DNA from 3 places in the Shewanella mangrovisoli genome. Region 1 is predicted to be linked to each of the others. Evidence: predicted binding sites of a transcription regulator. Region 1 holds the regulator's gene; each other region holds the start of a gene.
The links. The regulator LexA, encoded in region 1, represses DNA repair genes until DNA is damaged. The targets are predictions, from matches to a motif close to TACTGTATNNNNATACAGTA.

Region 2: recG (ATP-dependent DNA helicase RecG) is a predicted target of LexA. The motif match lies at 2,037-2,056, and genes of this name have one in related genera.
Region 3: K0H60_RS11970 (LexA family protein) is a predicted target of LexA. The motif match lies at 2,454-2,473, and genes of this name have one in related genera.

Annotation. Positions count from the first base shown of each region.
Region 1 is NZ_CP080412.1:4,575,141-4,580,922, forward strand. Features, by position in the region: gene mtr (tryptophan permease) at 1-1,042, opposite strand, end outside; gene plsB (glycerol-3-phosphate 1-O-acyltransferase PlsB) at 1,042-3,465, opposite strand; gene lexA (transcriptional repressor LexA) at 3,627-4,247, shown strand; gene K0H60_RS19925 (cell division inhibitor SulA) at 4,244-4,756, shown strand; gene coxB (cytochrome c oxidase subunit II) at 5,165-5,782, shown strand, end outside.
Region 2 is NZ_CP080412.1:433,578-439,359, reverse strand. Features, by position in the region: gene K0H60_RS02045 (GGDEF domain-containing protein) at 1-627, opposite strand, end outside; gene K0H60_RS02040 (ABC transporter substrate-binding protein) at 644-1,669, opposite strand; gene recG (ATP-dependent DNA helicase RecG) at 2,073-4,148, shown strand; gene K0H60_RS02030 (DUF3014 domain-containing protein) at 4,327-5,223, shown strand; gene K0H60_RS02025 (beta-ketoacyl synthase chain length factor) at 5,608-5,782, shown strand, end outside.
Region 3 is NZ_CP080412.1:2,735,946-2,741,727, forward strand. Features, by position in the region: gene K0H60_RS11965 (Y-family DNA polymerase) at 784-2,037, opposite strand; gene K0H60_RS11970 (LexA family protein) at 2,025-2,444, opposite strand; gene K0H60_RS11980 (hypothetical protein) at 3,166-4,137, shown strand; gene K0H60_RS11985 (hypothetical protein) at 4,228-4,440, opposite strand; gene K0H60_RS11990 (hypothetical protein) at 4,462-5,782, opposite strand, start outside.

The DNA.
Region 1 (5,782 bases):
AAAAGCCATCGGGGAATAACAAACCTAAAATGGTCGGCGGCACAAAGGTAACTACCGCCGTTTTCATCCGCCCCGAGCGCGTATCATCGAACCCGAATAAATCGGCCAAATAATCGAATAAGCCTAAGGTCACACCGAGGAAAGAAGACGCCACAGCTAAGTTAGCAAACAGGGTTAACATGCTGTTTAACCAGCTGCTTTCCATCACTTTCGACAAGGCGCCGACTAGCACGCCCATATTACCGCCCTGGGCAATAATCTCACTAAACTGGCTGCGTGGAATGTTGCCCATAGTGGCGACTAACCAGCAGGCATAAATGATCAGCGCGATGAAAGTGCCGACGAAAATCGCTTTGATGATGGTCGATGAATCTTTGCCATAATACTTCACCAAACTCGGCACGTTGCCATGGTAGCCAAAACTTGCCAGACCAAAGGGCAAGGCAGCCCACAGATAAGGCATAAAGCTTTGATTACCATCCGGCTCGAGCAACTTAGTCACATCAATCTCGATCAGTAAATTACCAATCGCGAGGAAGAAAGTGATGATCATCCCGCCGAGCATTATGGTCGTAATACGGTCCACCGCCTTGGTACTGATCAACACGATACAGGCGAGCACAACCGCAAATACTAATCCGGCGACACTCTGGGGTAACTCAATCCCCATGCCCTGTAGGCTATGGTTAACAATCGAGCCGCCGCCACTGATATAGGCGTAGGTTAAGATGTAGAGCACGAAGGCAATCGATACCCCATTCACAATCCGCCAAAACTGGCCTAGGGTTTCCTTGGTCAGGGTATCGAAACTCGCCCCCGGCTCGAAATGCAGGTTGGTTTCGAGCAGTAACAGCCCCGACATCAACATGCAGAACCAAATACCGAGTAACATCAGTACCGAGTAACCAAACCACATGCCAGCGCCCACAACGGGCAAAGAAAACATCCCCGCCCCGACTGTGGTGCCAGCAATAATCATGGCACCACCAAGCAAAGACTTGCCCACCGGCTTATTCTTCGCCGCATTCATATGGTTAGCCATTAAACGATATGCTCCGCGGTCACGCTCGCCACTATGGTTTGTCTCACTGAGGCTCGAAGTAAGCTATTGGCTTGATCGCGAATGCGCTCAACGTCGGATTTATCTTCCTTCTCGGAAAAATAACCCAACTCTTTAAGCTTAACACTCAAGGTGTTATAGAGTTTCTTGTCGTAGAACTCTGGTGCGGTAATTCCATGCAGCGCCCCTAAACGTTGGGCCAGCAGATGGCTTTCAGACTCCAGCTCCGAACGCTCCATCTTAGGTCTGTGGGCCAGGAGATTGAAAATAATCGCATAGCGTTGCAAGGTTTCGCTAACGCTTCCGGCCAGCAACAACATTTGGCTAGTGTGCTCAGTCACCACCGACAGCGTATCGCTTTCCTGCACTAAGCCCTGCTCAATAAACAGATCCAGCACTTGATTCACATAGCTTGGCAGATCCTTGATACCCATGAATAACTCCGCCTTAAGTAGCGGGTAGAAGTCACTCACAATTCCCAAAATCTGAGCTCTTGAAATCTGCTTATTGTTGGTTAAACAGCTGGCAATTAACGACGGAATGATAAACAAGTGGATGATATTGTTACGATAGTAAGTCATTGAAATCGCTTGGTTCGCATCAATAGATACTATCTCACCCAGAGGATCGGCGTGGATGGAGAACTTATTCAGCTCTAATCCTTGCTGCACTAAGTGCTTGCCATCACCTTCGGCCACCGACGTAAACGAAGTGTAAGGCACACGCTTAAGCAGAGTTAAGTACAAATCTAACTGACGCTCGAGCAAGCAACGCTCTAGGGCATTTTGCTCCGACGCCAGCAGCACTAAGCTGGTTAAGGTAATTGAACTGGCGGCAGCAGCATCGTTAATGCGGGTCATCACACGATTCGCTAACACGTTCACCGCAGGGGTTAACCAAGTCGGTTTTTGTTCGGGATCGTCGGCCACTTCAGTGCGCCAGTTTGGCGCCGTTTCATTCAAGAAGTTTTGCAGTGTAATCGGCTCACCAAAGTTGACATAACCTTGGCCAAAATTACCTAATTTACGAATAGCACCAAAGACTTGCCATACAGATTCTTTCTGTTTTTTCTTACCACTCAGCTCTTTGTGATAAGTCGCCACTTCCATCACGTGATCGTAGCCTAAATACACAGGCACTAAGGTGACTGGGCGTTCGATACCACGCAGCACACTGTTGATCGTCATGGCAATCATGCCCGTTTTCGGCGCTAATAAACGACCGGTACGAGAACGGCCACCCTCAGAGAAATACTCAACCGAATATCCCTTAGCAAACAGCTGATCGAGGTATTCACGGAACACGGCCGTATAGAGTTTATTGCCGTTAAAACTACGGCGAATAAAGAAAGCCCCGCCACGGCGGAACAGCGGCCCTGCTGGCCAGAAGTTTAGGTTAATCCCCGCCGCAATGTGCGGTGGCACCATGCCTTGGTAATACAGTATGTAAGATAACAGCAGGTAATCCATATGGCTGCGATGGCAAGGTACATACACAATCTCGTGACCATCATGGTGCAGCTGGCGGATTTGCTCGGCACCTTTGATATTGATACCGCTGTAGAGCTTGTTCCATAACCAAGTTAAGAAACGCTCGGCAATACGCACTAGGCTGTCTGAATAATTCGCTGCAATTTCATCAAGATATTCAATTGCTGTTTCACGAGCTTGGGTTTCGGAAATCTTCTTACTCGCCGCTTCTTCTTGAATCGCCTTGCGTAAGGATTCGGATTTCAACAGGGAGTGGAACATCGCCTGACGATTAGGCAGCACAGGTCCTGTCATCACCTTGCGTTGGCGGCGGAAATGCACTCTCGCCACCCGCGCAAGCTTATGGGCAATCCCCATATCGGTGCCGTGCTCGTCGGCCATGTAACGCAGCGATACCGCATTAGAAAACTGAACAAAGTTGTGACGACCTAAAAATAGAATCATCAGGCACTTACGCAACCAAGTTGGATTCTCGCGTTCAAGCACAGCCGCCTTCATGGTGTCGTCTTCTTTACCCGGAGTACGGCCCCAATACAGGCTCACAGGCACCAGCTGAATATCTAACTCAGGCTTTTCTTTATGTACGGCCAACAAACGCATAAAACATTCGAGGAATGGCTCATTGCTGGCACGGTCGCCAAACAAAGGCTTACGCCCTTCAAGGCAAACTACGCGGGGCGCGACAACGCCATTTACCACGAGCGGCTCGTAGGGGCTTGGCAAACCCAGCTTAGTAGTGATCTCGCTTAACGCAGCAATATCACTCAGGGATTCTGTTTTCATTACATAAGCAAGCGGTCTGGAGGCGTCCAGATTCAGATCGGCAAAGGGATCCTGCGGCACAACAATAGTGTGCACTAAGTGTTTTTGGATCCAGCGTAATGATTTCAACCAAAGAGAGTCTTGTTTAGGCATTATTCTTATGCAATGTAAGTACGTTCATTAGCCCCATAGAATACCAGATTCTAGGGAACATTCGCTAATACTCTCCAATCGCGTTAAAAAGTGGTTAATACTTGCACTACGAATAATACTGTATATACTAACAGTAACTGTATAGAAAAACAGGAAAGAACATGAGACCGTTGACGCCACGCCAAGCCGAAATTTTAGAGCTGATTAAACGTAATATTGCCGAGACTGGCATGCCACCCACCCGGGCCGAAATCGCCACCCGTTTGGGTTTTAAAAGTGCAAATGCCGCCGAGGAACACCTTAAGGCATTGGCGAAAAAAGGCTGCATCGAGATCATGCCTGGCACTTCCCGCGGGATCCGTCTCCCAGTTGAGGAAGAAGATAACAGCGAATCAGGCTTGCCACTGATTGGCCAAGTGGCTGCGGGCGAACCTATCCTCGCCCAAGAGCATGTCGAGCAGTATTACCAAGTCGACCCTAGCATGTTCCACCCTGCTGCCGATTTCTTATTACGCGTCAGAGGCGACAGTATGAAGAACATCGGCATCCTCGAGGGGGATCTGCTCGCCGTTCATAAAGTACAGCAAGCGCGCAATGGCCAAGTAGTTGTTGCTCGCGTCGACGATGATGTAACAGTTAAACGCTTTGAAAAGAAAGGGAATCTAGTTTATCTACATGCAGAGAATGAAGATTACTCCCCAATTAAAGTCGATTTAAGTTTCCAAAGTCTAACAATAGAAGGGCTCGCCGTAGGGGTGATCCGCAATGGAGATTGGCTATGAACAAACTACTAGGTAATGCCCCGCGTCACCCCGGTTTATGGCTCGATGCGGTGCGCGAAACCGATACTGACTGGCAGCATACGCCTATCATCACTATGCCTACCGAGAGCCAAGGTCGCCAAGAGCTAATGCAACTTAGCAAGCAGTTAGCACAACTGAGCCAACAAGGCCGCTGGGTCGTGCTCATCAACCCACCTAGTATTGGCTACAAGCAGTTACTGGCTAGCGCTGGCGTGCGTATGGACCGAGTTCTCTTAGTCCATGCGAAAGATGAAGTCGAAACCCTGTGGGCAATGGAAAAAGCCTTAACCAGTGGCACTTCCAGCGCAGTAATTACTTGGATCCACTCACTCGATGCCCGCGACAATCGTCGTTTGCAAATTGTGGCCAAGAGTGCCCGCGCCATGGGAATCGTGCTCGAAGGTGTTGTAAATCACTCGACTACGGACGCGACACTCAAGCAACCCGCTCACTTTGCCCAAGGTAGTTTTTTTAGCTCTGTTCATTAAAATTTTTTGCACCGCGTATTTAGCCTTGAAAGCCGCCTCACCTGTGAATGTGGGGCTTTTTTTTGGCAATTTTTCAGACAATTAGAAAAAGAAGTGATCTTGATCAATTTTTAAACAGCAAGTATGTTTGATTCAGACGAGCATAATATATCGCCCGTTTAGGCAAAAAATATCGACGATTTATCGAATATCTCTTGCCCACAAAAATCGAGAATAATGGGTTTTATTCAGCAGTATGTGCCAGTGTGGCTAATACCAGCAGTAACAATACTTAATCAAAAGTAAGCCGCCAACGCACGTTGAAGTCAGAGAAGCTTTTTTGGGAACTGAAGAGTTTGCATAGAGTTGAGACTTACTGTGTTGCTCTTCTTTGTAGTTGCTATTCGCAATTGGCAGAGGAGAAGTCTTGTGAAGCAATGGTTGTATTGTTTACTCGTGGTGCTATTCGCCCCACCGTTGGCCGCAGCGGACATGCGGTTCAACATGACCCCTGGCGTAACAGAAATCAGTGGCAAGGTATATCACCTTCACATGACGATTCTGTATATCTGCTGCGCAATAGGCCTAGTGGTTTTTGGCGTGATGATTTATGCCATGATCAACCACAGAAAATCCAAGGGCGCAGTCGCGTCTCACTTCCATGAGAGTACAAAAGTCGAAATCGCGTGGACGATCATTCCTTTTGTCATTCTGATCTTAATGGCAATTCCCGCCACGAAAACTCTGATTGCCATGGAAGATCCCAGCAATGCCGATCTCACGGTAAAAGTCACGGGCTCTCAATGGAAATGGCATTATAGTTACTTCGATCAAGACATTGATTTTTACAGTATTCTCGCAACCCCAAGACCTCAAATCGAAGGTAGTGAAGCCAAGGGTGAGCACTACTTACTCGAGGTCGACAAACCCCTAGTATTACCCATCAATCGCAAAATCCGTTTCTTGATGACCTCAGAGGATGTCATCCACTCATGGTGGATGCCCGCCTTTGCCGTTAAAAAAGACGCTAACCCAGGTTTTATCAAC
Region 2 (5,782 bases), 570 kb from region 1:
TTGCGCCACATGGCCAATTTCATCTTGGCTGGTCACTACACTGATGGGCACTTTCAGTTTGGGTAATGAATTCAAATTGATTTGATTGGCAAACCGCTCCAGTGCCGACAATCGGTTGGTCACCAATAAACGCACCATAGTGAGGATCAGGTAAATCATCAGCAGGGTTTTAAGGCCATTGCCGAGGACGATGATAATCAACTGCTGCCATAATTCGTAATACAGCTTATTGGTGTCCAGACCAACGGTGAGTGACCCAATCAGCTGCTCTTGATACATTATCGGATAATGAAACGAAGTTTGGTTGTCCTCCTGCGCACCTAAGGACTTACCTAGCTGCATGGTCACACCATCGACACTTTCGAGATTGACACTCGAAACCATGGGCATCATCCCTAAACCCGACAACAGATCGGATAACAGGCTATGGTCGACATCCCAGAGCGACTTAGCAATGCTAGGCAAGATAGACTCGGAATACTCACGAATATCCGCCGTAGCCTTATCTATGCTCTCCTGATAATTCCATACCAACTGCACCAACATAGTCAGGACGGCAAAAAACGAGCTCACCCCAATAATAGTGAGCGTCATCCTGTGGCTGATGGAATGATTACGATGCTTCATGGATACCTATTCGTTATTATTGCGGTGGCAACTTATCCAAAATTTGGGATTGAAAAATTGCCGACCAATCCCTTGCCACTAACATGCGATAAAACTCTGAGCCCGGCTCAAGCACGCTAAATAACTGGACCTTGTCGTAGGGATAATATTGCCCTGTCGCCTGATAATGTTGCAGTTGCACTAACCCCAATGCGCCCGCTAAAAAATGCCCACCACCGAGTACACTGAGTTGTTGCTCTTGGCGAAGCCGTAAAATCTCGGCTGACGTATTTACAGAGCTCACCAACACATCTCGCCTTGGGTTGAGCCCTTTTTCCTTCAATGCCTTAATTACCCCCATCGCCATTCTGTCACTTGCGGTCCAAATCAACTTTAAATCGGGATAACGGGTCAGCAGCGTCAATGCTTGCCCATAGGCAATATCCTCACTCCATTGGCCATAAACCGTTTGTGTGACTGTCACATTGGGTTGCATAAAGAAATAATCGTTGGCGCCCTGAGTCCGCAGAACAGATGCGGGCGTGGACTTATCGCCCGAGATCAATAAAACCTTAGCTTTTTTAACGTCTAACCCCGTTAACAAAGCTTTAGCGGTCTCGGCTCCGATAGCATAATTATCGGGCATAATGGCGGGCAATAAATAGGTCTGCCAATGGGGATCTTGCAATAGCATTTCCCGTTCGGCCACGGAAATATCATTCAAAATAAGCTGCACATAAATGGGATGGTGATAAAGCATCTGCAACATTTTTAATGCTGATTGCTTCTCATTAACCAAAATAACCTGATTGGGAAGGGATTGTTGCGATTTTAATAAAGAGTCTAACTGGCTAATCATTTTAAAATGATTGCGATCTGAATGGATAATTTGCAAATTAATGTCGAGTTTTGCTGAGGCCACCCACATTAATTTGTCGACATCACCCCAAAAGCTATCGGCCTCGGCACCGGGATTGAAAAACGCCACATCGAGTTTGGCCCATGCTGGCATAGTAGAAAACAATATGCCAATAAATAAACAGGTTAAGCACCATAGACGCAAAGGCGAGTACTCCTCGACCATGTTTCCCCACATGTGATCCGTCACCAGAGGTCACTTTCTTATTATCGATTCACAACCGTGTTACCGCATAAAGATTTATGCCCGATACAGGCAATCACTCATTCGATTAAACCACAAAAACTTACAAAGTGTACGTTATTAATAACGAATGATGATTTTCTCTATCGTTTACTTCTAGGATTGAAACACATTTATTTTAATATGAATAAGATAAGGAGAAATATGCCCCAAGGGCAATTTAGCCCATAAGACTGAAATAAATCTTCAATTCGTCGCAAAACCCTCACATAACCGCACCCACCGAGCAACTCAGCCCAAGATTGCCTTACGCTTATACTCTGTTAGTATATGTATAAATTCACAGTGATTGAGCGCTAACGACTTGCAGCAATTGGATCTTGTTCCGATCACCGACCTCAAAGGCGTCGCCAAAAGGGTGGCGGAAAAACTCGCAAAGCTCGGCATCACAACAGTACAAGATCTGCTGTTTCACTTACCCCTGCGCTACGAAGACCGCACTCAAATTTATCCTATTGCCGCCTTAATGCCGGGTAATTACGGCACCATTGAAGCCGAAATCCAGTCGACACAAATCATTCAAGGCCGCAAACGCATGCTGGTGTGCAATGTGCGGGATAATACCGGCAGCATGAGCCTGCGCTTCTTTAACTTTTCGATGGCGCAACGCAATGCGATGCAAAATGGCTTAATGATCCGCGCCTATGGCGAAATTCGCCGGGGTAATCATCAGGCCGAAATCGTCCATCCCGAGTACAAAATTGTCTATCCCGGTGAAGATATTCATTTAAGTGATACCCTCACGCCGATTTATCCCACCACGGAAGGGCTCAAACAGGCGAGCTGGATTAAGCTCACCGAGCAAGCCCTCGAATTATTAGAAGACGGTGGTTTGACCGAGTTATTACCCGCCAATTTGCAGCCCAATAGCATGAGCTTGAAACAGGCACTGCAAACCCTGCATCGTCCCCACGCGGGGATATCGCAATTTGACTTAGAGCTCGGCCAGCATCCGGCGCAGCAACGACTGGTGCAGGAAGAACTGCTCGCCCATAACCTCAGCATGCTCCGCCTCAGGCAGCGCAGCAATCTCGACGCTGCCGTGACCATGCACGCCAGCGGCCAGCTTTTGAATCCCTTTCTCGCCTCATTACCCTTTAAACCGACGGGCGCCCAGCAAAGGGTCGTCGCCGAGATAGGTAAAGATTTAGCACAGCCACACCCCATGATGCGCTTAGTTCAAGGTGATGTAGGTTCGGGTAAAACCTTGGTCGCCGCCCTCGCCGCATTGCAAGCCATCGAAAATGGCTACCAAGTGGCCATGATGGCGCCCACCGAATTACTCGCCGAGCAGCATGCGACTAACTTTGCCGCGTGGTTTGAATCCCTCGGGTTAAAAGTCGGTTGGCTAGCGGGCAAGCTTAAAGGCAAGGCACGAGCGCAATCCTTAGCCGATATTGAATCGGGCGCGGCGCAAATGGTGATAGGCACCCATGCCATCTTCCAACAGCAGGTGACCTTTAACAAACTCGCCTTGATCATCATTGACGAGCAGCACAGGTTCGGGGTTCACCAACGGATGGGACTCAGGGAAAAAGGCATTAGCCAAGGCTTTCATCCCCACCAGTTAATTATGACGGCAACGCCGATCCCACGAACCTTAGCCATGACGGCCTACGCCGATTTGGATACCTCGATTATCGATGAGTTGCCGCCTGGCCGCACGCCCGTGACCACAGTCGCCATTCCCGATTCGCGTCGCAATGAAGTGCTGGAACGCGTCCGCAACAGCGTAGTCACGGATAAACGCCAAGCCTATTGGGTATGTACCTTGATTGAAGAATCCGAAGTCCTCGAGTGCCAAGCGGCGGAAGATACCGCCGAAGAGTTGCGCCAAGCACTGCCGGAACTGAGCATAGGTTTAGTCCACGGCCGGATGAAAAGCGCTGAAAAGCAAAAAATTATGGCCGACTTCAAGGCGGGAACTATTCATTTATTGGTGGCAACCACAGTGATTGAAGTCGGCGTCGACGTCCCCAACTCCAGCTTAATGATTATCGAAAACCCAGAGCGACTAGGCCTTGCACAGTTGCACCAGCTGCGGGGCCGTGTAGGGCGCGGTGCCGTGGCAAGCCATTGTGTGTTACTCTACAAGGCGCCATTGAGCCAAACTGCGAGCCAGCGGTTAAATGTGCTCAGGCAAAGTAATGATGGTTTTGTGATTGCACAGAAAGACTTAGAGATCCGTGGGCCGGGCGAAGTACTGGGCACTAAGCAAACGGGGCTGGCCGAGCTGAAAATCGCCGACCTTGTCCGCGATCAGGCGCTTATCCCACATATCCAAAAACTGGCGAGCCATGTGATGTCACAGGCGCCAGAGTCGGTCGATGCCATTATTCATCGTTGGCTTGGACACAGGCAGCAATACGTTCAAGCCTAAACCTTAAGCTAACCCCTTCAAGGTAAAATAAATTCAGCCTGTTCAGCTCACCGCTATGGACAAGCGCGTGGAAACTTGCACAATGAACCTGCCACCGACAACTCGTTGGCACTTGCACTTTAAATGTTAGCTGCATGTATTCACCCCGTTACCTTGACACTTAAGCGAAGGATGTAAAATGCAAGTTAATCAAGATGATAGAATTACACCTCAAGAAACCTCCTCAAGCAGTAATCGCTTTGCTTTGATTGCGATTGTGCTCGTCCTACTGCTCTCTGCGGGAGGTTATTATTACTACACCAAAGATGACTCACCCAAGCTCATCCCCAATGCGCCCATAGTGCTGCCTGAGCCGCCTTCATCTGAACCAATGACGCTCGAAACGGGCACTGAGCCTGAAACCGCACCGGTGGAAAATGAAACCCCAGCGGCGACCACGACGGAAACCGAAACCGTTGTCACGCCAACCGAGCCTGCGATTCCTGAAGAAGTCGTCCCCAGCCTGCCTGAGAGCGATGCCTTCGTGCATCAAAAAGCGCTGGCGATCATCAATAACAACGTGGTCGGCTCCTCCTTAGTGAACCAAGATTTGGCCCGTCAGTTTGTGGTGTTCGTGGACAACTTGGCCCAAGGCGATCTCGCCCGCAAAGTCAGCCCAGTCAAAGGCCCAGAAAAGCTGTTCGCTGTGTCTGAAATCACGAGCAAAGTGTATTTAAATCCAGAGAGTTACCACAGATATGACGCCTATGCGACTGTGATTGCCAACATGGATGAGCAAACCTTAATGCACACCTACAAACAGCTCACGCCGCTGTTTGACGAGGCCTTTGCCGAATTGGGTTACAGCAACGCCAAGTTCAATGACAGAATGCTGCAAGCCATTAAGATCATGCTCGCAGCTCCTATCATCGAAGAGCCTATTGAGCTGAGTTCTATCAGCGTGAACTACCGCTTTGTAGATCCTAATTTAGAGGCCTTACCGAGCGCGCAAAAACTGATGATCCGCATGGGGCCAGAAAACACCCGTAAAGTGAAAGCGGCGCTGCGTAAACTGGAAAACCAACTCGCCCAGTAATGCTCCAAACTTGTCTAAAAAGGCGCCTAGTGCGCCTTTTTTTACATCCACACTTTCAGCTCCATTTCAGCGTATAAACCCAGCTTGCTAGTCGTTCAACTCTGGTTCAGTAAGACAGTTTATAGTGCTCTTCCCCCAACTGTTCTGCTGCAACTTATGTTGCTTAACAGTGATAAATCGAATCTTGATTGCATTTTGTTAACCGTCATGATGCAAATGGCTTCATTAAAACTAAGGACTTAGTGTAGAATAAGCCGCACATTCATCGGGGAATTGGCGCGATTTATCCAACGCGTAGACAAGCTATAGGCCTATCAATTCATTAATATTTTTCGCTTAGTTAGGGATAACTAAGACAGCTTTAAATAGTGTCGAGGCAAAGTAGTGCAACTCAGATTCAGCATCCATTCTTGGGGCGCATGGGCGCCAAAGTATCCACAGCGTGATGACTGGCAAACTTGGTGCAAGCACTCGGCTGACACAAGCAAAGAAAATGACCTCGAGGGGATTTCCCCTGCACTTTCGCAAGTTCCCGCCATGCAGCGCAGACGTTTTAGCC
Region 3 (5,782 bases), 1.8 Mb from region 1:
TGAAGTTCTAACACGCTTTTGTCCAAAAACTGCTTAGCATTTCTTTAGACCTACAGGCTATACCGATGCTAAACAGGTAAGCTGTGGTGATTAGTAAGACGACCGTCTGCCCCATGGCCGCTCTTTGGCATCCATGTCATCGCGGCATTTGTGAATCCATTTACATCAGACGGGGCGACCCTGCATCCAAAGAAGGACTTGCAGCGTGTCGTCGAACAAATGCCATGGCACACCTATAAACCAAAGCAAGAGACATATCCTCTTTAAAATCTACAGATTACGCCGTTCTAAAAAGGTGAGCCGTGGTGATTAGCGAGGCAACCGTTCGCTATTTGACATACCATTGATTGCCATAAGCCATACCAATGAAAACTCCCTAAGTTATTAATAACTCGGTTGTATTCCCCATTACAAAACGTAAAGACATCACTTTAATGCTAAATCACAGACACAAAAAAGCCCGCAACTAATTAAGATTGCAGGCTTTATTGTTTATGAATTTGGTCGGTATGAGAGGATTCGAACCTCCGACCCCTGACACCCCATGATTGATTTTAAAAACTACCTATATATCTGATATTAAAGTATTTAAATCAAAATATCTTGTAAAAATCAACCTAGAAAAATACCTGATGTCAACCTAGTTTGCGTTTTCTGCACTCTTTGTTTTCAAAGGCTTACAAATGGTTTGTCCCCTGTTTTCTACATCTACATATTCTTAGTAATTCTAATTTGATCCTGCTTTTGAAATACCAATTTTGTACATGCCCATTCTCGAAAGATTTAGCACTTAAAATGCGGTAAACATGCCCAATTGGTGGTGTATTGCGGAGTGAGCAGTTCGCGGCGCATGGCCCACTTTTGGTTGATACCTTGGGCAGCGAGAAATAATGTATCGGTGCCAAAGCGATGGTTGATGCTATCGAGGGCCTGCATCAACTGAGGGTTGGCGGTCGGTGCATTGAATAAATCAAACTGATGGTGTTTTTCGCTGACTAAATCTAACAAGCCCACACCGATTTTATAATAGCGTACCCCTTGCCGAAACAATTTAGGGGCAGCGGTGCTCATCGCGCGAGTGAGCTCAGCGCTGCAATTAGTAGCACAGGGGAAATTTACTAATGTCTTGGCCCCTGTAGGTTCCTCATCATAAGGGGAATTATTGGCGAACAGCAGCATGGTTTTACATAACGAGCCTTGCTTTCTGGCTTTAGCGGCAGCAATGCCAATATGCTTGCTTAAGGCCTGATGAAGCTGTTCATAATCGGTGATGCGCTCACCAACACTGCGAGTCGAGAATATCTGCTTTTTATCTGCCCTTGCCTCGTCCCATTGCTTACAGGCTTGGCCATTCAGTTCTCTTACGGTGCGCTCAATCTCGATACTAAATTGTTTGCGGGCGAGTCCTGCCGGCATACTTGCCAGATCATAAGCGGTATTAATGTCCATTAGCGCGAGTTTTTTGCTGATGCGGCGGCCAATCCCCCACACCTCGCCCACTTCTACCGACTTTAAAATAGCAAGTCGGTCTGGCTCATTGTCTATCACGCAAACGCCTTTATAACCGGGTAATTTTTTGGCCGCGTGGTTAGCCAGTTTTGCCAGCGTTAAGGTAGCACCAATGCCCACACAGACGGGTAAGCGGGCTTCTTTCCATACCGCACGGCGGATTAACTGCCCTTGGTCATGTAGCGACTTAATTGCAGGGCAATTTTTAAAAGATAAAAAGCTCTCATCAATGGAATACACATGCTGCTCAGGCGCATAGCGGCCGATAATCCCCATCATCTTAGTGGAGAGATCGGCATAGAGCTCATAATTACTTGAGCAAGCAATCACCCCCAACTTTTGGCACTGGTCCTTAAATTCAAAGTAAGGTGCAAACTTGGGGATCCCCAACTCCTTGGCCTGACGATTAGCCGCCACAATACAGCCGTCATTATTGCTCAGGACTATGATCGGCTTGCCGCGCCAGTCAGGTCGAAACACCTGCTCAGCGCTGCAATAAAAACTATTGGCATCAACTAGAGCATACATTTTAAATTCGTGAGTGTTGGATTTTGGCGGTGAAAACGAATCGAACTTACAACAACACCCTCAATGTTGAATGAGTCATAATCATGAATGGGTTTAGGTTGAAACTGCTCGTTTGCTGATAGCAGTAAGCGGCGAGTTTTATCGATAATTTTACACACAAACTCACCGTTATAATTGGCAACAATAACATCACCATCACGGGCCGTTTCATGGCGATCGACTATCAACAAATCACCAAAATGAATGCCAACCCCTTGCATTGAATCCCCTCGAGCAAACCCCATAAAGGTCGCATTGGGATGCAAAATCAGGAGCTGGTCTAGACTCAAACCCAGCTGGCGATATTCTTCGGCGGGACTCTCGAACCCCGTAAGTCCCGCACTTGCATAGATTGGTATAATACGCATAACTAAAACCACTGTTTAAACATACAGTGATTTTAGCAGCAATCATACGGCTGGCAAGCGACTCATTCAGAAAAACGTGCTCGCATTAGCTCTTCATCATATAGCTCTTCACGTAAGATCTTGACGCTACTGGCTGCGAGCACTCCTAACCGAGAGCCAGGAAGTGTGGTGATTTTGATATCTGGTAGGTGATTGCCGTTCTCATCATAGATGTTTTGCAACATGATTGATTGGTATTCGTATCTCTGCACTATCAACATAGGACCTCCGTGTCTAATGGGTACAGTTGAAGTGTAGAACAGTTTAACCAATACATGTAAAAGCGAATTTTGAATAGGAATTGACGATAATCAATAATTGAAAACTGCCAAGAAAAGCAAATAAGGCATATACATAAAGTATCTATCTGTAAATATGAGTGTTAAATTCATTACAACTTTTGAATGATAAAATTCAAAAATAATAAACAGGACAGCTCACCATATAAATTATTACATTCTTTACGTTATTCAAAATCAAGGATAACTCCTCACCAAAAATTTAATTAACCACCTTACTCATCAATAACATACAAACCATATTGCGCACCATAAAACTTCAAATGAAAAGTAATAGGCCGAGTTACAACTACAAAACATAATCAACACCATTGTATAACAACATTCAATATAGTAGCCTCATCACGCTTACGTCAATAATATGGATATTAGAAGGTGTAAATATGAAAAAAAGTTTTTCTGTTTTAATAGCGTCACTATGTCTAAGTACTTTTTCTGCTAACTCTGAAGAGTACAAATGGGATGCTGAGATAATTTCAAAAAATTATGATCTGAGTATTGCAGGAAATGCAAACTATACATCTCCCATCGTTATCAATGGCAGTGTCGTGAGTAACAAATTAAACATTACGCACTCCGACATAAACAATATTTATCTCAAACTTCAGCAAGAAACCACAGCTAAGTTAATACCAGAAATAAGCAAGTTAGTTGAAAGGTTGGGTATTCATTTAAGAAGTGTTCAGGCTACTTATTCTGCCCCAATCAAATTCAAGCTGACAGGTAAAAGTAATGGTGGTATAGAAGTCAAAGTAACCATCCCAAATCTTAATATCGTCGCCAAAGCAGAAAAGAGTTGGTATCTAGATGTAAAAGCAAAACTTAACATGAGTAATATCGTTGTGTCTGGTGATTATAACTTAATTACTGGCGTAATTGATAACCCACAGTTCTCTGCCGCTAAATCTGTTGATGTTGATAGCAACTTTGGTCCATTCCTTGGCCCATTAGAAATGTTGACTATTGATGAAATTGCAGAATATATGATCTCAGTTAGTATAACTCAATTCATCACGCAGACATTATTATCTGTTCAAAATAGTGATACTAAAATTTTAGGACTGGATCAGATTGTCCAGCCTAATAAATATATCGTTAACAACATTGACGTAGGACAATTTATCAAAGAATCACTCTCAGGATTGCTGGATAAACAGTATATTGAAGTGACCCTATATCAACAATCATTAACACCTGATCCAATGCCATATCGCTGCTTTGAACCCGGCAACGTTACTTGGTCTAACAACATTGCTGAAGTTCATCTTTCAGGAAAACATTTCTTGAGAATCAAACGTGATACTACCCAAAAATGTACATGGAATTGGGGAAGTGGTCATCAGCCTGACTACTAAAAAACTGTAGTGACGTAAGCAACACAATGACAATACAGAGGTATTTATACTTCTGTATTGTCATTTTAAGGATCAGATAGGTAGAGTGCCTTAAATCTCTATCTCCACAAATGGCAAATCGGGTGCAGTCCCTAGCACCCTGCCATCTTGCACATAGATATGCTCGCCAACACTGGCGCTACCAATGGCGCGGATAGTGTGGCCGCTCGAGCTGCTGGCGGTAACGGTACCATCGGCATTGACGGCAGACACCAGCATGATCTGCCGTGGCAACACGAATGCTGATTGAAGTTGTTTAAGCATAACTCTCCTTAAGAGCAATCCTTACTCGAGTGGGCAAACCAATGTAACGCTTTGCTCGATATCGATATCGCCGCGTTCGCTTACGGTCGCGCGGATTGACCAGCTATCGCACACGCCTTTAAACACCTCGCCGTTAATGGTGACCCCCAACAACATACCAGGTGTTGCAGGTGGTAAATCGGCCATCACGGGCATCGAGAGATTCACACTCAACTTATCGCCAGTTTCTGCCAATGCATTAGTGCCGGCTACACGAGCAGCTTGGTTATCGACAATCAGCTGGGCAATGATATCTGCGGTGGGGATATTACCCGCGCTGCCTGCGCGCTTCACTTTTGCATCAATGCCCTGCTGTTCGCCACGCAGCCACACCACGTTACACAATGGATTGCGGCTAACTGAATCGCTATAGCTAGTGATCACCGCATCGTGCAATGCTAGATCAGGCACTGCAGCGGCCATTGCCCACGGCGCCGTTGGCCAGCGCGGCACGATTGTCAGCTTGTTGGTCGCATCATCGGTTAAGATCATGCAGCCCAATTGCCCCACCGCCTCGGCTACTGCTTCGATCGGCGATTTATTGCCCACGCTAAAGGCACCCGCTGGAATGGTAAAATCTGGGATGCCGTTAAGCTCGATAGTCCAGCCCGTATTTTGCAGCAAGTCACCCAGTAAACCCGCAAAGCTGCGGGCGGTGGCGTTGGTGTGACTGAGTGGCAACTTATAAGGCGCGGCCAGCTCGGCCACGCGAGAGCGGCCAGTGCTGTTATAGGTCGCCGTACCAAACACTTTGTTTGCACTTGGTTGTTCTGCAATCGCGTAAAACTCATAGCCATTGATGGTGATCAGCAATAGCTCATTGTGAGCACGCTCGGCATCGATACGGCTTGAAAACTCCAAGCTCACCGCGCGAGCCCACTGGCCACGGCTTTGGCTAATGCTCACGTTACTTACCACAATGGGTAAATTGTCTGACACGCGCACGCATGTAAGGGTTGGCTGCATTAAGTAATACCTGCGGATCTGAGGTTCAATAGGGATTTTAAAGTCGATGTTTGGCAAGCTTGGATTGGTACCTATCAGGCCGCCGCCATCGTCCCAGTAACAAACATTCGGTGAAGGGGTAAAGTTGAGCACAATAGGGCTTGAAGCATTTACCCAAGGCTCACTAAAGTTAAAGGTGATCTTGCCTTTTGGCGGGTTGTACTTGCTCGAACATACCCAGCGCGCAGCGTGTGGCCCCCATGCAATGCCCCGCATATCGCCTGAGGCACGAATATCTGAATGATGAAGCCTAATCTCTGTTGCGGCTAACCCAGCTTGCATATCTCCCAATGCAATA